4 regions of the Streptomyces sp. NPDC001787 genome follow, and region 4 is predicted to be linked to each of the others. Evidence: riboswitches for the same ligand, from Rfam matches in the RefSeq annotation. Region 4 holds a riboswitch; each other region holds the start of a gene.

Region 1 (5,414 bases), on a different contig from region 4:
TCATCCGGTCCGTGCCCTTGCTGCCCGAGAGGATCGAGCGCAGCTGGGCGATGTCGCCGTCCCGCACCAGCCGCCAGAACTCGGCGCCGTCGGCCGGGTCGGAGAGGGGGATGCTGACATTGCGCACCCCCGCCAGCTCCACGTCGTGGCCGTCGAGCTTCCGGTCGGCGTCGTTGCGGAAGTCGAAGACCGTATGCAGGCCGAGCCTGCCGAGGACCGCCGTGTCCTGCTCCGTGGCGTGCGCCAGGTGACCGCTGCGGTAGAGCCGCCCGAAGGCCACACGGCGTCCGTCCGTGGTGGGGAGCCCTCCCACATCACGGAAATTGCGGACTCCGGTCAGCTCGGATTCTGTCGGCGGGACCTGCGGCACCTGCTGAGTCACGGCGGCTCCTGGGGTGTCTGGCGTCGGCGCTGCTCGCCGACGAGTGCACGCTCGTGACGATACGACATCGATTCCTCAGGCAATCATCTCGGACGAGGTGCACAGCTCGCCACGCAAACCCGCACGGGCATTGCCCCGCACCATCACCGTGGTCGATGATGTGCGGAACTGTTCGAACGTGAGGGAAATGATGATCGAGACTGGTGACACGGGCCGTACCTGGGTGCTCAGTGGTGCGACCGGCAGCTACGCGCTCCACCTCACCGACCGCGATGAGCTGCTGCACCTGCACTGGGGGCCGCGCCTCACGATGGCCGCTGCCGAGGCGCTGGCCGCCGAGCCCTTCCCGCCCTGCCCCGGCTTCGACTCCCCGCTCGACGGCCATGAGGAGTACCCGGTCGAGGGCGGTCCCCGGTTCGTCCGCCCGGCGCTCTCCGTGCGTACCGACGAGGTCAGGGGCACCGAGTGGGCGTTCGGGGGCGCCGGGACGGACGGCGACGAACTCCGGCTGGGCTTCACGGACGCCGTGCACCGCCTCGCGCTGACCCTGCACTACCGGATGCGCGACGACTCCGATGTGATCGAGCGCTGGACCACGGTCGCCCACGCCGGCCCGGACGGCCCGCCCCTGGAACTGCTGCGCGCCGACGCGGCGACCTGGACGCTGCCGGCCCGGGAGCACTGGCGGCTGAGCCAGCTGCACGGCACCTGGGCGGCGGAGTCCCGGCTGGTGCGGTCGGACCTCACGTACGGCGAGAAGGTCCTCTCCAGCCGCCGCGGGCACACCGGACACCAGCATCTGCCATGGGTGGCACTGGACGCGGGCGGTGTCGCGACCGAGGAGCACGGAGAGGTGTACGGCTGCGCTCTGGGCTGGTCCGGGTCCTGGCGGATCGCCGTGCATCAGCTGCCGCACGGTCTCGTGCAGATCAACGGGGGCGCGGGCTACGACGAGTCCGGCCTGCTGCGGCTCGCGCCGGGGGAGTCGTACACCACACCCGTCTTCGCCGGCCTGTGGAGCCCGGACGGCTTCGGCGGGGCGAGCCGGGCCTGGCACGCCTGGCAGCTGGCCCATGTGATCCCGGACGCCAGTACGCCGCGGCCGGTGCTCTACAACTCCTGGGAGGCGACCGGCTTCGACATCTCCGTGGAACAGCAGCGTGCGCTCGCCGTGCGCGCGGCGGAGATGGGCGTCGAGCTGTTCGTGGTGGACGACGCCTGGTTCGGGCAGCGCACCAGCGACCGGGCCGGGCTCGGTGACTGGACGCCCAACCCCGACCGCTTCCCCGGCGGGCTGCGGCCGCTCGCCGACGAGGTGCGCGCACTCGGCATGCGGTTCGGGATCTGGGTCGAGCCGGAGATGGTCAACCCCGACAGCGATCTCTACCGGGCCCACCCGGACTGGGTGCAGCACTTCCCCGGCCGTACACGGACCGAGTTCCGTCATCAGCTGGTGCTCAACCTGGCCCGGCCGGACGTGCAGGAATACCTCTGGGAGCAGCTCGACGCGCTGCTCTCCAGCGCTCCGATCGACTATGTGAAGTGGGACTTCAACCGCTGCTTCGCCGAGGCGGGCTGGCCGGGCGAGGAGTACCCGCAGAAGCTCTGGATCGCGCATGTGGACGCGCTGTACGCGCTGCTCGACCGGCTGCGCGCCGCGCACCCGGGCGTGGCCTTCGAGTCCTGCTCGGGAGGCGGGGGCCGGGTCGACCTGGGCGTGCTCTCCCGCACCGATCAGGTGTGGACCTCGGACAACACCGACCCGCTGGACCGGCTCGCCATCCAGGAGGGCTTCGGACAGATCCATCCGGCACGGGTCATGGCGGCCTGGGTCACCGACAGCCCGAACGTCCAGCTGAACAACCGGGTGAGTTCGCTGCGGTTCCGCTTCGTCAGCGCGATGGCCGGGGTGCTCGGGGTCGGCGGCGACCTCACCGAGTGGAGCCCGCAGGAGCTGGCCGAGGCGCGGGACTGGGTCTCCCTCTACAAGGAGATCCGCCCGGTGGTGCAGTACGGGGCCCTCCACCGGCTCGCGGCGCCGCGCGGCGGGCTGAGCGCGGTGAGCTACGTCCTGGGCGAGGAGGCCGTGGTGCTGATGTGGCTGGAGGCCCAGCGGTTCGGCCAGCGTCCGCCGGCCCTGCGGCTGCGTGGCCTGGACGCCTCGGCGACGTACGTCTGTCAGGACACCGGGGCGGAATACCAGGGATCGGTGCTGCTGCATCACGGGCTGCACACCGGGCTGAGCGGCGACCTGGACGCCCGGGTGCTGAGGTTGCGTCAGAAGCGATGACCATGACATGTCCGTAATGGGGCATTTGGCAGAACGTGCCCTGTTTGTGGGGGAGATGGTGGCCCGCTGGTGAGCGGGATCATATCCGTGACGGTGTGTGGTGGCGGCGCCCGGAGGCGATCCGGGCGCCGCGCGGAATGCCAAGATCCGTAATCCACGGAGTGTGACGGGAATTCCGGACCGAAATTGAATCGGGGATTCCGGCAGGCAACCGATGGCTTGTTCCTGTCGTCCTGACTCGTTTACGGTCACCGTCAATCCGGACGGATCGCCTAATCCTGCCGCCGCCCGGAATTCGTACCCACCCACACTCGTGTGGCAGGAGCGGGGGACCCAGGTAAGCCGCCGGCCCGGAGAGATCCGGACCGGCTCGGGGTGAAGTCGCCGAGAGCGACCGGGCATCTCCAGCCCGAACCCGACAGCTCACCTCGTAGGCGCCGGAGAGGAATTCCCCCATGCCCGCAACGGGTAAGCACCGTCGTACGAAGACCGGCCCGATCGCCCGCGGTGTCCTCGCCGCAGGGACCGGCGGCGCCGTCCTCGCCCTCCCGCTGATCGGTGCCACCGGAGCGCACGCCGCGGAGAAGGCCGCGCCCGCGGCCAAGCCCGCCGCCGCCTCGGTCGCCGCCGCGCACACCGCCCCGGGTGCCGCGGCCACGACCCACGGCGCCTCGAAGACCTACTCCGTCGTCTCCGGCGACTACCTCTCGAAGATCGCCGCCGAGCACAAGCTCAAGGGCGGCTGGCAGAAGCTGTACCAGGACAACCGCGAGGTCGTCGGCGAGAACCCGAGCCTGATCTTCCCCGGCATGAAGCTGACCCTCGGCGCCAAGGCGTCCGGTTCCGCGGACGCCGCGCAGTCCGCGCCGGCCCCGTCGAAGGCGGAGCCGGAGAAGGCCGCCCCGAAGGCCGCCCCGGCCGCCCCGAAGGCGCAGCCGGCCCCGAAGACCGCCTCGTCCGCGGACTCCTCGGCCCCGTCCTCCGAGGCCGGGAAGTCCACCACCTCCACGAACACCAGCGCCGCCCAGAGCAACAGCTCCGGCTGGACGACCCCGGTGGCCAACGCCAACGTCACCACCCAGTACCGCGCCTCCGGCGCCAGCTGGTCCAGCGGCTACCACACCGGCTCGGACTTCCAGGCCGCGTCGGGCACCGTCGTCCGCGCCATCGGTCCGGGCACCGTGGTCTCGGCCGGCTGGAGCGGTTCGTACGGCAACGAGGTCGTCATCAAGCACGCCGACGGCATGTACTCCCAGTACGCCCACCAGTCCTCGCTCAGTGTCTCCGTGGGCCAGACCGTCGCCGGCGGCCAGCAGATCGGCCTCTCCGGCTCCACCGGCAACTCCACCGGCCCGCACCTCCACTTCGAGGTCCGCACCGGCCCGAGCTACGGCTCGGACGTCGACCCGGTCGCCTACCTGCGCCAGCACGGCGTCTCCATCTGATGGAGCGGTGAAGACCAGACATGAACAGGGGCGGTGCGCGTCGGCGCACCGCCCCTGTCCTTATTCCGGCTTTACCAAAAACTGACCGGGTGGTCTATCTCACCACCCGTCAACCCCGTATTACGGTCGCGTAGGTCACATTCGACGGTGCAGGATATGCGCTTGTGGCAGACGATTCGAGAAACAATCAACCAGGCATCATCGGGTCGTACGCGGCGATTGGCGACAGTTTCACCGAAGGAGTCGGAGACCCCGGCCCCGACGGGACCTTCGTCGGCTGGGCGGACCGGTTCGCGGTCCTGCTGGCGGACCGGCTCCCGGTCCCCGACACCGCGACGAGCCCGGATCAATCCGCGCACGGGAATTTCCGGTACGCCAATCTCGCCGTACGCGGACGCCTCCTCGACCAGATAGTCGAGGAACAGGTCCCCCGCGCCAAGGAGCTGGCTCCCGAGCTGGTCAGCTTCTGTGCGGGCGGCAACGACATCATCAGGCCGGGCACCGACCCCGACGATCTGGCCGAGCGCTTCGAGCGCGCGGTCGCCGATCTGACCGACGCGGTCGGCACCGTCATGATCACCACCGGGTTCGACACCCGCGGCGTGCCGGTGCTGCGGCACATGCGCGGGAAGATCGCGACGTACAACGTCCATCTGCGGTCCATCGCCGACCGCTACCACTGCCCCGTCCTGGACCTGTGGTCGCTCCGCTCGGTGCAGGACAGGCGCGCCTGGGACGACGACCGGCTGCACCTGTCGCCCGAGGGCCACACCCGCGTCGCACTGCGCGCGGCACAGGTGCTCGGTGTGGACGTGCCCGCCGACCCGGACCAGGCCTGGCCGCCGCAGGCACAGCGCGGCACCTTCGAGGAACGGCGCGACGACATCCACTGGGCGCGCGAGTACCTGGTCCCGTGGATCGGGCGGCGGCTGCGCGGCGAGTCCTCCGGCGACCACGCCGAGGCCAAGCGCCCCGACCTGCTTCCCCTCTGACCGGGACGGCTCTCAGGGCGCGTCGCGCAGGACCGTCAGGGGAAGAGCACGCCGGGCCGGGTTCGGCACCACGAGCCCGGCCGGCGGCGTGGCCCGGTGGCCCGGAGCCGGTATCCGCTCCAGCACACCGCCCGCGAACACGTCGTACAGCGGCAGTGTCTCCAGATGCACATAGCCGATGTGGCAGTCGCACACATCGAGCGGGCAGCCCCGCGGACCGAGCGCCCGGCGGTAGCTGCCGTCGTAGAGACTGCCCAGCTCCGCGCGGACGAAGTGACACCGCCGCACCGTGCCGTCACCGTCCA
Region 2 (5,414 bases), on a different contig from region 4:
AATCGACAACGAGAGCCGCGAGTTTTGACAGCGGTACGTCCGGACCGGGCCTGCGCAACAAAGCGGCACCGGAGGCGACGGCCGACCAGGTCAGTTTCGGGGTCAACTCCAGTCGGCGGTCGACCAGAACCCGGAATCGCCGGCTTTCGTCTCCGAAAACGAGATCCCGCAGGTAGACGTGCGCCACATGCGGCCACCGGCCGGTCAGGTCGACCGCGCCGTCGAGGGGACGCTGCAACGCGGTTCGTACGTCCGAGCCCACGGCTTGCATAAAGGTGGACGCATCGGCACGGCTGACAAGCCGCTTCTGGACGGGTTTGAAGGTAGGCCTCTCCTCCGCGTTGGCCGGCCTGCTTCGCAGCAGGCCATCCATCAGATCGGCACCGGACACGCCGATCGTGTCGGGCTCCAGACGGAACAGCGACTCATCGCGATAACGGCTCAACAGCTCGTCGAGCCTGGGCGCGAACTCAATGACCCGACCGCTCCCGCCGGCGCGGAGCATAGACATGGGTGAACTCCGTGGGTAGGCGGCTCGCGTCGACAAGAATTCCTGACCGACGCGAGCCCGGCATGGAAACTAACTGATTAGATCCAGCCGTACCAGGCGTAAGCCTTGAGGCTCTTCTCCGGGCGGAACTTGTTGACGAGGCGAACGAGCTTCATGAAAACCTCCATGCGTGATGAACGAGACGCTTGTCCGACGACAGGAGATATGAATACCGGACGGAATTCCCGGTATTCATTTCAACTGCCGTGGGAAGTTAAGACCTGCTAGATGTATATGTCAAGTGACTCACATCACTGCCTGAATTGACTCATTCACGTTTCGAGTTCACAGATATTCACATCTCGGCAAATCGCACCGAATTCATCGATTGGCGCACAAATACGGACACTCCCGGGGGGCGGATGACCTCGAATGCGGTGGTTCGACCACGCCGGCCCGACAGGCGCACCTCCTGCGGGACGAGCACGCCGCTCCCGGCAACCGCGCCTCGGCGAACTCCGCGAACAGCCCCGGCAGGAGGGCGGGCGCCGCGGCGATGAGCCCCACCCGCGCCCGCGCGTCCTCCTGAACCGCCCGGAACAACACGTCCGCTTCCACACCCCCACCATCACCTTCTGTACGTCCTGTACATTTCTTACGGACGCGGCCGCAGGCACTCCAGGGACCACGTGCCCGGGAGCGGCGTGCCCGCAGAACAGCGACCCACCGAGAAAAACCGCGCAGATCCCAGGAGAGGCATCGCCATGATCCGACCTGCCGCCCGTTACGTCCTGCCGGAGTTCACCGAGCGCACCGCGACCGGGACCCGGACCCTGGACCCCTACTCCAAGCTGCTGTCCGAGCGGATCGTCTTTCTCGGCACCCCGGTCGACGACACCGCGGCCACCGACCTGATCGCGCAGTTCATGTATCTGGAGCACGCCGAACCGGACCGGCCCATCTCGCTCTACATCAACTCCCCCGGCGGCGAGTTCAACGCCATGGCCGCGATCTACGACACCATGCAGTACCTGGCGTGCGACGTGGAGACGTTCTGCCTCGGCCAGGCTTTCTCCAGCGCCGCCGTGCTGCTGGCGGCGGGCGCACCGGGCCGCCGACATGCCCTGCCCGGCGCCCGGGTAGTCATCCGGCAGCCGACGCTTGACGAACCGGTCCGGGGCCAGCCGTCCGATCTCGAAATCGAAGCACGCGAGCTGATGCGGGTGCGCGAGATGCTCGCGGCCATGCTGGCCCGCCACACGGGCCGGTCCACGGAGCGGATCACCGCCGACATCGAGCGCGACACCATCCTCGACGCCCGGGCCGCCCTGGCGTACGGGCTCGTGGACCACGTCATGGAGAACCGCGGCCCGTCCCGGCCGCCGCACCCCCCGAGGTGAACCGACCATGCTTCCACCGGAGTATCCGCCGCTCCCCGCGCTGACCCGCGCCGAGGGGGAGTTCATCGACCGTTACCTGGAAGTTCTCGACCAACTGGGCCGGATCAACCCGGCCCGCGGCAGTGACACCTATGGCGCGCTCCGGGCCGCACAGGCCCTGGCCTCCCGGGCTACGGCGCTGCGCGACGCCCTGGCGCTGATGCACGAACGGGGTGAGGCGCAGATCCACGCGTCGACGCTGGCGCGGGCCATGCGCCTGCTCGACGGGGAACGCCGCGCCGGCCGGGTCACCATGCCCCCGCCACCGGTGGGCTGACCCCGTCCCAGGCCCGCCACCGGGCCGGGGATTCCGCCCGTCCGCTCTCCCGGCACCGGCTCCGGCTCCGTACCCGGCACCTCATCCGCCACCGGCTCCCGGCTCCCGCTCACGGGGAGCCGGGACTTCGCCACGCCCGGTCCGGCCTGGCCACGCCTCACCAAGCCTCGCCCCGCCACACCTCATGCGCCCTTCCGCGCCCCGCCGCACCTCTCCGCGCCCGCCCCGCGACACGCCCGGCAAGGAGATCAGATTTCCTCCCTCGTTCGGCGTAGGCGGTCCCCCTCGCGAGGGACAGCCCAACTTGCGCTCAGCGCGTGGACAGTACTCGGAATCTGACGTTCCGTCGCTGGTACGAGACTGGTCGCGCAGCCCGGCCGAGGGCGGAAATCGGGCTCGTCCACCCGAACGGATCAGTCGTGACGACTCTCACAAATCGCTGTTTCAGCTCGGAAATCCGGCACTCCGTGAGTCAAGATCCCTGGGACGACAAGCCCCCGCCACCGCGGCGGGGCGGTCCGGGCGGACGCCGAGTCCTGCCGCTGCCCGGATGACTGGTCGACAGAAGTGGATCGGCAGGAGTGGAGGACCCGAGCACAACGGGTCGGCCGGGCAACCGGTCGCCCCTCGGGGTGAAGCCGCCAAGTGCGGCCGGGCAACTTCGCCAGCCCGAACCCGACAGGTCATCCTTCACAGGCGGCTGACGAAGGGTTGCGCATGACTGCGCAGGTACATGTCCCGTCTCTGCTCACCCGGGCCGGTACGGCCTCGGTCCTCACCTTGGCCGTCGGCTCCGCCATGCTGGCGCCGGGGCTGGTCAACGAGGCCGAGGCCGCCACGCACTCGACGAAGGCGCTCACGATCGCCGCGTCGAAGAAGGGATCGCCCTACAAGTACGGAGCATCCGGTCCGCGCCGGTTCGACTGCTCGGGGCTGACTCTCTACTCCTTCAAGAAGGCCGGCAAGAAACTCCCGCGCACGGCCCAGCAGCAGTACAACAAGACCCACCACATCTCGAAGTCGAAGCGGAAGAAGGGCGATCTGGTCTTCTTCCACTCCGGCCGCAGCGTCTACCACGTGGGCATCTACGCGGGCAAGGGGAAGATCTGGCACTCCCCGAAGACCGGGGCGGTGGTCCGGCTGGAGAAGATCTGGTCGAACAGCGTGTGGTACGGACGGGTCCGCTGACCTACGGCCGGACCCGCTTCAGCGCAGCAGCGGTCCGGTCACCAGCACGAGTCCCAGTGCGGTGAGCGCCGCGCCGCTGCCGCCCTCGATCGCACGGGCGGTGCGCGGCCGGCGCAGCCACCGCCCCAGCCGGTCCACCAGCAGGGCCACGGCCGGGAACCAGACGAGCGCCAGCGCCACGACGACGGCCGCGAGCAGCAGGGTCCTGGGCAGCGGCGGCTGCCCCTCGGGCACGAACTGGGGCAGCAGGCTGAGAAAGAGCACCGGCGCCTTGGGGTTCAGCGCGTTGGTCAGAAAGCCCTGTCGCAGGGAGCGTCCCAGCTCCTTCCGCGCGGGACCGGCCTCCGGTTGCGCCGGCCGGTCCGGCTCGGCGGGCCGCCGTCTCAACGCCGACAGGGCGCCGATGCCGAGCCAGAGCACATACGCGCCGCCCAGGAGCTGGACGGTGCGGAACAGTACGGGCAGGGTCACCAGCACTGCGGCCAGGCCCGCCACGGCCAGCGCGGTGTGCACCAGCAGTCCCCCGGCGACGCCCAGCGCGGTGGCGACCCCGGAACTGCGCGAGGCGAGTGCGTTGCGTACGACGACGGTGAAATCGGCGCCGGGCAGCGCGACCATCCCCGCGGCGACTCCCGTGAAGGCGAGCAGTTGTGCGTCCATGGTTACACCCTGGACCGGAAGAGCCTTTAGCGTGTACTTGCAATCTTCTGGGTCTGCCAAAAGGAACGCTTAATGTACGACCCGACACGGCTGGCGGCGCTGGTGGCGGTCGCCGAGGCCGGATCGATCACGCGTGCGGCGGCGCGTCTGGGCTACACCGCGCCCGCGCTCTCCCAGCAGCTGGCCAAGCTGGAGCGCGAGGCCGGTGCGGCGCTCCTGGTCCGTCATCATCGCGGGGCACGGCTGACGGCGGCCGGTGAGCTGCTGGCGGGCCGGGCCAGAAGAGTCCTGGACGAGCTGGACCAGGCGCGGCACGAGCTGGCCCGGCTGGCCGGGCTCTCCGGAGGCCGGCTGCGGGTCGGCACGTTCACCACGGCCGGAATCCATCTGCTGCCGCCGGTCCTGAGCGCGTTCCGGCGCGCACATCCGGATGTGGAGCTCGCCGTGACCGACTACGAGCCGCCCGGGGGAGTCACCGCCGTGGCTGCCGGCGAGGTCGATCTCGCCCTGACCCATGCGTACGAACCCGCGTCCGCGAGTCCCCCGCCCATGGGCGTCGTCGTCGAGCCTCTGCTGGTCGAGGAACTGGTCCTCGTCACCGCGGTCGGCCACCGGCTCGCCGAGGGGACGGGCCGGCTGCCGGTCGCCGAGCTGGCGGGACGGCCGCTGATCAGCAGCGCGCCCACGCATCCGCCCCGGCGCGGGGTGGAGCGCGCCCTGGCCGAGGCCGGCGCCACCCCGGCCGTGGTGTGCGAGTCCCCCGGCTACGCCCTGGTGTGCGCGCTGGTCAGCGCCGGGCTCGGGGTGGCCGTGGTTCCGGAGATGGTCGCCGCGATGTCCCCGACCCCGCTGGCCGTGCGGCGGCTGGATCCGGCGGCCTTCCGCCGGACGATCTCCGTCGTGCACCGGGGCGACCGGGCGACCTCCGCCGCGTCGACCCTGCTGGCACTGATGCGCAGCGGATTCGGACGGGGCGCGGCGCCGAGGTAGGACCGACCGGGACGCCGGGGCCCTGCCCGGACGCCGGGGCCGTGCCCGCGAGCGGTGGACCCCGGCGCGCCCGCTCCCCCGTCAGACCTGACCCGGAACCGTCCAGGGCAGGGCGATCCAGACCGTCTTGCCTCCCTCGGGGGTGGGAGTGACGGTGAGCTGTCCCCCGTACTCCTTGGCCAGGGCCCGGATGATCACCATGCCGCGTCCGTTGTCCTGCTGGACGGCGGCCGGCAGCCGCTGGGGCCAGCGGGGGTGACTGTCCGTCACACCGAGCCGCAGCTCCTCCTCCCGGTCCAGCCGGAGGTCCACGGTGAAGGTGGGGGACAGCCCGAACGTGTGCTGTACGGCGTTGGTGGCAAGCTCCGAA
Region 3 (5,414 bases), on a different contig from region 4:
CCACCCCGCGGCCCTGGTGGGCGTCCTGGACGAGGAAGGCGACCTCGGCCTCGTCGGCGGGAGCGGAGGCGGGCCGCCCCTGCTCGTTGATCCGGTCGTAGCGGACGGTCGCGATGAACTCACCGCCGATCGTGACGGCGAGGCCCACCCGGTCGACGTAGTCGTGATGGGTGAAGCGGTGCACGTCCCTGTCGGAGAGACGCGGGTACGGGGCGAAGAAGCGGTAGTACTTCGACTCGTCGGAGACCTGCTCGTAGAAGCTGACCAGCCGCTCGGCGTCGTCGGTGGTGATGGGCCTGATGCGCGCGGTGCCACCGTCGCGGAGCACCACGTCCGCTTCCCAGTGGTCGGGGTACACGTGATGCGGACTCTGCTCCGGCTTCGGGTGCATGGCCAAAGCCTACGGCCGGCACACCGGTCGCGGAGGGGGCGGGGCCGGGGCAGTCTGGGGAGGCCGACCGGTGGCGCGGCCGGAACGGAGGTCGGGCACAGCACCGCGCACTGCATGAGAGACTGGTCTAGACAACCATTGATTCGTGAAGGGCAGAACCATGGCTGAGCGCCGCGTAAACGTCGGTTGGGCCGAGGGCCTGCACGCCCGCCCCGCTTCCATCTTCGTCCGTGCCGCCACGGCTTCCGGCATCCCGGTGACGATCGCCAAGGCCGACGGCAACCCGGTGAACGCCGCCTCCATGCTCGCCGTGCTCGGCCTGGGCGCGCAGGGCGGCGAGGAGATCGTGCTCGCTTCCGACGCGGACGACGCGGAGGCCGCCCTGGACCGTCTGGCGAAGCTGGTCGCCGAGGGTCTTGAGGAGCTGCCCGAGACGGTCTGATTCCCGCACGGATCAGACCGGGGTTTCTTCCCCGACCGAGCCGCGGTATCCCGACGGGGAACCGCGGCTCTTTCATTCCCATCGGCAAGCGATTACCGCACGGCATGACTCCCCGACCTGATTCGGGCAACGGAAACAAAGCCCTGCGGAATTACTTCGCTTTGTATACGGCGTAATTGTTAATTCCGGGCACTCGCGATGTTTACGCCGTGTTGCGGATCGCTCACCCGGTCCCGGCCCGGAGCGCCGGCTCCCCGGCGGGCGGTGCGGCGCGGCCGGTGCGCGGAGATGGCCCGCTCGGCGTGCTGGGCGGCCAGCGCCCTGGCCCGTTCGGCGTCGCCGCGCGCCACGGCGTCCACGATGGCGCCGTGTTCGGCCCAGGAGTCGGCGGGGCGGACGGGCCGCTCGACCGCGTACATCCAGGCGGTCTTGTGGCGCAGCTGGGTGAGAAGGGCGATGAGGCCGGGGCTGCCGGAGGCCTGCGCGAGGGTCTCGTGGAACCAGCCGCCCAGGGGGCGCAGATCCTCGCCCTCGCCCCTGCGGGCCCGCTCCTGGCCCAGCCTGACCAGGCCGCGCAGCACCTTGAGATGGGCCTCGGTGCGCCGCTGGGCGGCACGTGCGGCCCCCAGGGGCTCCAGGAGCATCCGGAGCTCCAGCAGGTCGGCGGCCTCCTGTTCGGTGGGCTCGGCCACACACGCGCCGGCGTGCCGGCGGGTGACGACGAAACCTTCGGACTCCAGGGTGCGCAGCGCCTCGCGGACCGGGACCCGGGAGACTCCGTAGCGCCGCGCGAGCACCTCCTCGGTGAGGCGGCTGCCGCGCTCGAAGACACCGGAGACGATGTCGTCACGGATTGCCGTGCATACCGAATGCGCGGGAATGCGCATGTCCGAACCTCCGCCATATTCCCCGCGAAGAACGCGGCCGGCCGACGCCTGTTCCGTGACTCTATGACAATCGGCCGGAATTTCCGATGGCGCAGGGAAATCCGGGGGATATCTTTCGGTCACCGGGCACCTCGGCGGAGGGTCCGGTGACCCCGCGGCTCCGGCGGCTCCCACGGCTCCGGTCCGGGAAACGCGGAAGGCCCCGGCGGAGCCGGGGCCTTCCGCGGGGTGCGGAGACGGTCAGACGTCGAGGCCGTGGGCGCGCAGGTAGGCGACCGGGTCCATGTCGGAGCCGTACTCGGGCGTGGTACGCGCCTCGAAGTGCAGGTGCGGGCCTGTGGAGTTGCCGGTGGAGCCGGAGAGGCCGATCCGCTGGCCGGAGGTGACGCTCTGGCCGACGGAGACGCCGATCGAGGAGAGGTGGCCGTACTGGGTGTACGTGCCGTCCGTCATCCGGAGCACGATGTTGTTGCCGTACGCGCCGCCCCAGCCGGCCTCGACGACCGTACCGGCGCCGACGGCGACGACGGAGGAGCCGGAGGCCGCGTGGAAGTCCACGCCGGAGTGGCTGCCGGAGGACCAGAGCGAACCGCTGGACTGGTAGCCGGTGCTGATGTACGAGCCGGCGACCGGGAGGTGGAAGGAGTTCAGCCGGGCGCGTTCGGCGGCGCGGGCGGCGCGCGCCCTGTCCTCGCGGGCTTCCTCGGCGCGGGCCTCGGCCTTGCGTTCGGCCTCCGCCTTCGCCCTGGCCTTGGCGGCGGCCTTGGCCTCGGCTTCCGCGAGGGCCCTGGCCTTCGCCTCGGCGGCGACCTCGGCCTGGTGCTCCTGGACCTTCGCCTGGGCGTCGATCTGCTGGGCGAGCGTGGCGTCGATCGCGATGACCGCGGTCAGGCCGGTGTCGCCGACGGGGCGGGCCTCGGAGTCCGCGGCGAGGGCCGGGGAGGCCATACCGCCGATGACGCCGGTGGTGGCCAGAGCCGCGACGCCGGCGACCTGGGCGCGCTTGCGCGTCAGGCGGCTCGGGGCACGGTGCTTCCCGGTGGCACGGGTGAACGCCATGGAGGGGCTGATCCTTTCCTTCCTTCTCGCCTACCGGGTTAGCTGACGGGTTCGGAGCAGGAAGGTCTCCTACGGACACCTGGGCCTCGTACGGGGCACGGGCGTCCGATTCACCCCAGGGACTTCGTGGGTCCCCGGCTCCCCAGGCTCGCGCCTGACGGGGACTCGGCGATGGCTGCCCGGCGCCGCGGGCGCGGCATACGGATGACGGACAGCGGAGCCGACGCTAAGCGGCACAACTTTCCCGCACCAAACGGACAGCGGGTTTTGTCGCTCATCCCACAGGACAGAAGGGCAATTTCCCTGACAAAGGGAATTAAGGGGGCAAAAGGGAAGACCCCGGCGCGACGAGTCGCACCGGGGTCCCCTGTGCCCCGGTATGCGACAGCGGGAGCATCGAGCGCCCGCTGACCGCGTACCCGGAGAGTCAGCCGCTGACGACCGAGACCTCACCGATGCCGAGGGCCTTCACGGGCTCCTCGATCTGCGCCGCGTCCCCCACCAGGATCGTCACCAGGCGGTCCACCGGGAACGCGTTGACCACGGCGGCGGTCGCCTCCACCGTGCCCGTCTCGGCGAGACGGGCGTAGAGGTGGGCCTGGAAGTCGTCCGGGAGGTGCTGCTCGACCTGGTCGGCCAGGGTGCCCGCGACCGACGCCGCGGTCTCGAACTTCAGCGGCGCGACCCCCACGAGGTTCTGCACGGCCGTCTCGCGCTCGGCATCCGTCAGCCCGTCGGCCGCCAGGGTCCGCAGCACCGTCCAGAGGTCCGCCAGCGCCGGTCCGGTGGACTCGGTGTCCACCGAGCCGCTGATCGCCAGCATCGCGGCGCCCGCCGGCCCGGAGGCCGAGCCCGGAGCCGTCGAGCGCAGGACCTGGCCGAAGGCGCGGACACCGTAGGTGTAGCCCTTCTCCTCACGCAGCACCCGGTCCAGCCGGGAGGTGAGGGTGCCGCCCAGGCAGTAGGTGCCGAGCACCTGGGCCGGCCAGACGCTGTCGTGCCGGTCGGCGCCGATCCGGCCGATGAGCAGCTGTGTCTGCACCGCGCCGGGACGGTCCACGATGACGACACGGCCGGTGTCGTCTGCGGTGATCGGCGGCACCGGACGGGACTGGCCGGCGTTTCCGGACCAGTCGCCGAGGGTGTCGGCGAGCAGCGCGTCCACGTCGACCCCGGTGAGATCGCCGACGATCACGGCCGTCGCGGTGGACGGGCGGACATGGGCGTCGTAGAAGCCGCGCACGGCCGCCGCGTCGATCCGCCGCACCGTCTCCTCGGTGCCCAGGCGTGGGCGTGACATGCGCGCGGTCGCCGGGAACAGCTCCTTGGAGAGCTGCTTGGCGGCGCGCCGCGCGGGGTTGGCCTGCTCGTGCGGGATCTCGTCGAGCCGGTTGCCGACGAGGCGCTCGATCTCGCTCTCGGCGAAGGCCGGGGCCCGCAGCGCTTCGGCGACCAGGCCCAGCGCCTTGGCCAGCCGGGAGGCGGGAACCTCCAGGGAGACCCGGACGCCGGGGTGGTCGGCGTGCGCGTCGAGCGTGGCACCGCAGCGCTCCAGCTCGGCGGCGAACTCCTCGGCGCTGCGCTTGTCCGTGCCCTCGGACAGTGCCCGGGACATGATCGTGGCCACGCCGTCGAGCCCCTCGGGCTCGGCGTCCAGCGGGGCGTCCAGGAAGATCTCCACGGCGACGACCTGCTGGCCGGGGCGGTGGCAGCGCAGCACGGTCAGCCCGTTGGGCAGGGAACCGCGCTCGGGGGCGGGAAACGCCCAGGGCCGGGCCACGCCGGGGGCGGGCTGCGGGTGGTACTCCATGGCTACTCCAGTCGCGGCGGCGTCGCTCACTTGTCCGCCCCCTCGGGCGCGTCGGTGCCTTCGGTGTCGTCGTCGGCCTCGTCGGCCGCCGGCTCCAGCGGCTCGTAGACCAGCACCGCCCGGTTGTCGGGGCGCAGCGCCGCCTCGGCGGCCGCCCGGACCTCCTCGGCGGTGACGTCCAGCACCCGCTGCACGGCGGTCAGGGCGAGCTGCGGGTCGCCGAACAGGACGGCGTACCGGCACAGTTCATCGGCGCGGCCGGCGACCGTACCGAGCCGGTCCAGCCACTCGCGCTCCAACTGGGCCTGGGCCCGTTCCATTTCCTCGGGCGTGGGGCCCTCGGCGGCGAACCGCGCCAGCTCCTCGTCCACCGCCGCCTCGATCTGCGGCACCTCGACGCCGCCGGACGTCTTGACGTCCAGCCAGCCCAGCGAGGGCGCTCCGGAGAGCCTCAGCAGCCCGAATCCGGCGGCCACGGCCGTACGGTCGCGGCGGACCAGACGGTTGTGCAGCCGGGACGACTCACCGCCGCCCAGCACGGTCAGCGCCAGATCCGCGGCGTCGCAGGCCCGGGTGCCGTCGTGCGGCAGCCGGTAGGCCGCCATCAGCGCACGCGCCGGGACCTCTTCCTGAACCACCTCGCGCAGCTGCTCCCCGATCACCTCGGGCAGCGTGCCGTCGCGCGGCGGCTGCTTGCCGTCGTGGGCGGGGATGGAGCCGAAGTACTTCTCGATCCAGGCCAGCGTCTGCTCGGGGTCGATGTCGCCGACCACCGAGAGCACCGCGTTGTTCGGGGCGTAGTACGTGCGGAAGAACGTACGCGCG
Region 4 (5,414 bases):
GTCGCGGGGGCGGGCGGTGCTGCTGGGCGACGCCGGGTACGGGGCGTCCGTGCTCTCCGGGCAGGGCACCGGCCTGGCGCTGGTCGGTGCCCAGGTGCTGGCGGACGAACTGGCGCGGGCGGACGGTGACCACACGCTCGCGTTCGCGCGGTACGAGGAGCGGATGCGTCCGTTCGTCACGGTCAACCAGGCCCTCGTCGAGGGGCGCGGCGAGGCGGGCTCTCCCGCGTCCGAGGAAGCTCTCGACCGGGCCAAGAACGCCATCGTGCTGGAGGTCTGACGTGCCAGGTGGTCAGGAGCGCGTCCGGCATGCCGTAGAGTTGCATTCAACGACGCGGGGTGGAGCAGCTCGGTAGCTCGCTGGGCTCATAACCCAGAGGTCGCAGGTTCAAATCCTGTCCCCGCTACTGAAGGACCGGGCCCGGTACGCATACAGCGTGCCGGGCCCGAGTCGTTTCCGGACCGTGTGCCGGATCCGCCGTAGTCGTGGGGGCCGCGTGTGCCGAATCCGCCGGCTTGACCTTGACGCAACGTAAAGATCTAGCTTTTCCCGCATGGAGTGGTCCATCCAGGAAATCGCCAGAAAGGCCGGCACCACGAGCCGCACGCTCCGGCATTACGGGGACCTCGGTCTCCTCACGCCGAGCAGGGTCGGGAGCAACGGCTACCGCTACTACGACCAGGGCGCCCTCGTCCGGCTCCAGCGCATCCTGCTGCTGAGGCAGCTGGGGCTGCCGTTGCCCGCGATCAAGGACGTGCTGGAGGGGCAGCGGGACACGGCCGTGGCTCTGCGGACGCATCTGCGGCTGCTGGAGCGGGAACAGGAGCGCATCGGGCGGCAGATCGCGTCGGTGCGGACCACTCTCCACAAGACGGAGGAGGGGAGGGAACTCATGGCGGAAGAAGTGCTCGACGGCTTCGATCACACCGTCCACGAGCAGGAGGTGACCGAGCGCTGGGGCCGTGACGCGTACGAGCGCGGCGACCGGTGGTGGCGCTCGCTGGGCGCGGCGGGGCAGAGGGCGCACCTGGCGGTGCACGAGTCCATCGCCCGGGACTACGGGCGGGCCAGGGAGGACGGCCTCGGCGCGGACAGCGGGGCGGTGCAGGACATCGCGCGGCGGCACTGTGCCTGGCTGGCGGACGCGGAAGCGCCGAGCAGGACGTATGTGACGGGGCTGGCCGAGATGTATGCCGCCGATCCGCGGTTCGCGAAGAACTACGATCGGTACGGGGACGGCACCGCCGCCTTCGTACGGGATGCGCTGACGATCTACGCGGAACACCGGCTCTCCGACTGACCTCCGGAGGCCCCGGCCCCGCACGCTCCCCCCTTTGGCCGATGAGGAGTCGCCGCACGGCGCGGCTCCGGCAAGCCTGGACGGGGCGCGGTACCGTCCGCAGCCGTGGACGGACCGGGCAGGAGTGCACAGGTGGGGAAGCGGGACAGGCGGCGCGGGAGACCTGCCGGGCTGCCCCGTGCCCGGAGCCGTTGGCGTTCGGCCTTCCCGGTGCGCGGGGTCTCCTCCTTCGGTTTCCCGGTCCGCCGCGGTGACCGGGGGCCGGCCGGGGGCGTCGGTGCCCGCCGGTTCGTACGCGCGCTGCCCGCCCTGATGATCGGCGGCGGGCTGCTCTTCGACGTCGGGACCCCGCCGACCTTCACCGCCGTACCGCTGTTCGTGGCGGCACCCCTGATGGCCGCCCCGTTCTTCAGCCTGGCCAGCACCGTGCGGACCGGCGTGGCCTCGGTGCTGGCCGTCTTCGCACTGCACCTGTACGCGGGGACGCTGACCCGGGCCGCTCCGGTCACCGAACTGATCACCGTGCTCACGGCCTCGGTGCTCGCGCTCGTCATCAACGGTGTCGTGCGGCGCGGCAACGAGCAGCTGGCGTCGGCGCGCTTCATCGCGGAGACCGCCATGCGGGCCGTGCTGCCGACCCCGGACGACCGGATCGGCGGACTGCATGTCGCCGCACGGTACGAGGCGGCCCAGGCGGACGAGTTCGTCGGCGGTGACCTGTTCGCCGTGGCGGACACCCCGCACGGCGTACGCCTGGTGCTCGGGGACGTACGGGGCAAGGGGCTCGACGCGGTCGAGGCGGTGGCGGTGATCATCGGGGCGTTCCGGGAGGCCGCCGAGCAGGAGCGTTCGCTGGAGGGGGTCGCCCAGCGGCTGGAACGGGCGCTGGCACGGGAAGGGACCCGGCGCGGCGGGCTCGACGCGATGGAAGGGTTCATCACGGCGGTGCTCGTCGAGATCCCGCCCGGTTCCCTCTCCTTGCGCATCGTCAACCGGGGGCACCCCGAACCGATCCTGCTGCACGCGGACGGAGCGCTGGAGGTGCTGTCGCCGACCGTGCCCGCGCTGCCGCTCGGGATGAACCTGGGTGCGTGGCCGGACCGGGCCGACGAGTGGGGACTGCCGCCCGGGGCGACCCTGCTGCTGTTCACGGACGGCCTCTCCGAGGCGCGGGACGCCTCCGGGGCCTTCTACGACCCGGCGGCCAGGCTGCGGGGCCGGATCTTTCCCGGGCCCGAGGAACTGCTCTCCGCGCTCACCGACGATGTCCGGCTGCACACCGGCGGCCGGTCCACTGACGACATGGCACTTCTCGCGGTGGGAAGGCCCGCTGAGGGACAGCCGGAGCGCCGGACGACCGTGAGGATCGTGGGCCGGGGCGATGAATGAGCGGGACGTGCGGGCGCGAGGCGCCGGCGTGACATGCGGACGGACGGGCGTGACATGTGGACGTGCGGGCGCTCCGGTTGCCGGGCGATACCACCGTCCGTAATCGAAGGACACCGCTCCGCATAACGTTTGATGCGACGTCAGAAATCAACTAGTGATCGAATCGTGCTCTGCTCGTCCGATTCGGGACGGTTGCGTCCTGTAAGTCCAGGCCGAAGTCGCGAACGATCACTCGGAAGAGCTTGGAATAGGACCCGTCCGTCTATTAACGTTCGATAACGCAGCGCGGTCGTCCCAGTCGTCGCAAGAGGCGGCACCGTGCGCGAGCGCCGAATCCCGCAAGGGAACCGGGGAACCACCTACATGGGGTGAATCGGACACCTGTGTCTCGTCAGAGACGGAGGGGCCCGTAGGAGACCTTCCTGCTCCGAACCCGTCAGCTAACCCGGTAGGCGAGAAGGAAGGAAAGGAGTGCGCCCACGTGGCGTCCAACAAGCCTGCCCCCGAGGCCCCGTCACCCTTCGCCACCGGCAACTTCGGTGACGCGGACAGGACCTGGGAGGAATGGAATCCCACCGAGGAGTCCATCCGGCCCGTGCGCGGCAGGCACCGCGTAGCCAAGCAGCGGGGACTCGCCCGTAGCTCCACCGTCCTCGGCGTCGGTGTCATCGCGGCCGTCGGAGCGGGCGGCATGGCCACCGCGCAGAGCAAGCCGCCGGTCTCCATATCTCTTCCCGATTCCCTCGCGGCCAGTCTCCCCGACGCCAAGTCCCTTCCCGGTGTGGGCTCCTTCCTGTCCGACGACGAGGACAAGAAGCCGGTCGCGACCGCACCGCTCACCTCCGCGGGCATCACCGACGCCGAGGCGGAGCAGGGCACGACCGACCCGGGCGAGGCACTGCGCGCCCGCATCCTCCAGCAGGCCGAGCAGCAGCAGGCCAGCGCCGACGCCGAGGCCAAGGCCGCCGAGGAGAGGGCGGCAGCCGAGAAGGCCGCCGCCGAGGCCAAGAAGCAGCAGGACAAGGCCGAGGCCAAGGCCGCCGCCGAGAAGAAGAAGGCGGAGGAAGCGGCGAAGAAGAAGGCGGAGGCCGAGCGCCTCGCCAAGCTCGCCGCCAGCTACGCGCTGCCGACGTCCTCGTACAGCATCACCTCGACCTACGGTCAGTCCGGGACGATGTGGTCCTCCGGCCACCACACCGGCCTCGACTTCGCGGCGCAGAGCGGCACCCCGGTCAAGGCCGTGCACAGCGGCACCGTGAAGTCCGCCGGATATTCCGGCGCGTACGGCTACCGCACGGTCCTGGTGCTCGATGACGGCACGGAGATCTGGTACTGCCACCAGTCCTCGATGAACGTGTCGGCCGGTCAGAAGGTCAGCACGGGCGACACCATCGGCCGTGTCGGTGCCACCGGCAACGTCACCGGCGCCCACCTCCACCTGGAGGTCCACACCCCGGGTGGCTCCGCCATCGACCCGATGAGCTGGCTGCGCAGCAAGGGGCTCACGGTCTGAGAACCCGTTGGGTGATCTCCGGGCGGAGGTCACCCGGCAGGCTCCGGGCCCCCGCACCCGCACCGCGCTCCCCCCGCGCCCTCACCGGGCGCCCCCGAACCCCGGCAGCCCTGACGCACACCCCCCGACGTCAGGGCTGCCGGTCCGTTGTCATGGAATAGCGCCCCCGGGTGCTCTCGTTGAACCCTCTATGACTTCTGTGACTTCTCTGCGCCCGCTCGGTTCCTCCGGCCTTCAGGTCTTCCCCCTCGCCCTCGGCGGCAATGTCTTCGGCTGGACGGCGGACGAGGCACAGTCCTTCGCTGTGCTGGACGCGTACGCCGCGGCGGGCGGCAACTTCATCGACACCGCCGACTCCTACTCCGCCTGGGTCCCCGGCAACGAGGGCGGCGAGTCGGAGACTGTCATCGGCAAGTGGCTCGCCTCGCGTGCCAACCGGTCCGACATCGTCGTCGCCACCAAGGTCGGCGCCCACCCCGCGTACAAGGGGCTCTCCGCCACCACCATCAAGTCCGCCGCCGAGGAATCGCTGCGCCGGCTCGGTACCGACCACATCGACCTGTACTACACGCACTTCGATGACGAGACCGTCCCGGTCGAGGAGATCATCACCGCCCTCGACCAGTTGGTGAAGGACGGCAAGGTGCGCGAGATCGCCGCCTCCAACATCAGCCCGGAGCGGCTCCAGGCGTCCCTGGACTTCTCCGAGCGCGAGGGCCTGGCCCGTTATGTCGCCCTCCAGCCGCACTACAACCTGGTCTCCCGCGACACCTACGAGGGTGCCCTCCAGGACACCGCGGCCCGCGGCGGTCTCGCCGCCGTCCCGTACTTCGCGCTGGCCTCGGGCTTCCTCACCGGAAAGTACCGTCCGGGTACGTCGGTCGACAGCCCGCGGGCCGAGGGCGCGGGCCGGCACCTGGAGTCGGAGCAGGGCCGCAAGGTGCTGGCGGCGCTCGACACGATCGCGCGGGAGCGCGAGGCCGAGATCGCCACGGTCGCCCTGGCCTGGCTGGCCGCGCGGCCGACCGTCGCCGCACCGATCGCCTCCGCCCGCACGGTCGAGCAGCTGCCCGCGCTGGTCGCGGTGGCCGGCCTGCACCTGACGGACCAGGAAATCGCCGCGCTCACCGAGGCGTCGGCCTGATCCACGGCGGGACCGGTCCGGCACGCGGGCCGGTCCCGCCGACCGGGCCGGGCGCGGGGCGGCCCGG

What was found. A riboswitch is a leader RNA that binds a small molecule or an ion and turns the genes downstream of it on or off. The one in region 4 is predicted to bind cyclic di-AMP.
Region 1: another riboswitch for cyclic di-AMP. It lies ahead of ABT170_RS23665 (M23 family metallopeptidase); the one in region 4 lies ahead of ABT170_RS32655 (M23 family metallopeptidase).
Region 2: another riboswitch for cyclic di-AMP. It lies ahead of ABT170_RS24810 (C40 family peptidase); the one in region 4 lies ahead of ABT170_RS32655 (M23 family metallopeptidase).
Region 3: another riboswitch for cyclic di-AMP. It lies ahead of ABT170_RS22360 (M23 family metallopeptidase); the one in region 4 lies ahead of ABT170_RS32655 (M23 family metallopeptidase).

The regions. Positions count from the first base shown of each region.
Region 1 covers NZ_JBEOZE010000018.1:26,330-31,743, forward strand. The annotation lists gene ABT170_RS23655 (tyrosine-protein phosphatase) at 1-382, opposite strand, end outside; gene ABT170_RS23660 (alpha-galactosidase) at 573-2,672, shown strand; cyclic di-AMP (ydaO/yuaA leader) riboswitch at 2,965-3,122, shown strand; gene ABT170_RS23665 (M23 family metallopeptidase) at 3,128-4,117, shown strand; gene ABT170_RS23670 (SGNH/GDSL hydrolase family protein) at 4,282-5,109, shown strand; gene ABT170_RS23675 (STM4011 family radical SAM protein) at 5,122-5,414, opposite strand, start outside.
Region 2 covers NZ_JBEOZE010000019.1:120,485-125,898, forward strand. The annotation lists gene ABT170_RS24790 (cytochrome P450) at 1-511, opposite strand, end outside; gene ABT170_RS24795 (tryptorubin family RiPP precursor) at 589-678, opposite strand; gene ABT170_RS24800 (ATP-dependent Clp protease proteolytic subunit) at 1,255-1,890, shown strand; gene ABT170_RS24805 (hypothetical protein) at 1,898-2,206, shown strand; cyclic di-AMP (ydaO/yuaA leader) riboswitch at 2,756-2,920, shown strand; gene ABT170_RS24810 (C40 family peptidase) at 2,924-3,394, shown strand; gene ABT170_RS24815 (LysE family translocator) at 3,413-4,054, opposite strand; gene ABT170_RS24820 (LysR family transcriptional regulator) at 4,127-5,044, shown strand; gene ABT170_RS24825 (ATP-binding protein) at 5,126-5,414, opposite strand, start outside.
Region 3 covers NZ_JBEOZE010000016.1:85,343-90,756, forward strand. The annotation lists gene ABT170_RS22345 (bifunctional acetate--CoA ligase family protein/GNAT family N-acetyltransferase) at 1-391, opposite strand, end outside; gene ABT170_RS22350 (HPr family phosphocarrier protein) at 552-833, shown strand; gene ABT170_RS22355 (GntR family transcriptional regulator) at 1,013-1,720, opposite strand; gene ABT170_RS22360 (M23 family metallopeptidase) at 1,961-2,779, opposite strand; cyclic di-AMP (ydaO/yuaA leader) riboswitch at 2,793-2,960, opposite strand; gene ABT170_RS22365 (M16 family metallopeptidase) at 3,207-4,589, opposite strand; gene ABT170_RS22370 (M16 family metallopeptidase) at 4,616-5,414, opposite strand, start outside.
Region 4 covers NZ_JBEOZE010000032.1:68,179-73,592, forward strand. The annotation lists gene ABT170_RS32635 (FAD-dependent monooxygenase) at 1-280, shown strand, start outside; tRNA gene ABT170_RS32640 (tRNA-Met) at 334-407, shown strand; gene ABT170_RS32645 (MerR family transcriptional regulator) at 555-1,301, shown strand; gene ABT170_RS32650 (PP2C family protein-serine/threonine phosphatase) at 1,434-2,690, shown strand; cyclic di-AMP (ydaO/yuaA leader) riboswitch at 3,008-3,160, shown strand; gene ABT170_RS32655 (M23 family metallopeptidase) at 3,172-4,203, shown strand; gene ABT170_RS32660 (aldo/keto reductase) at 4,403-5,347, shown strand.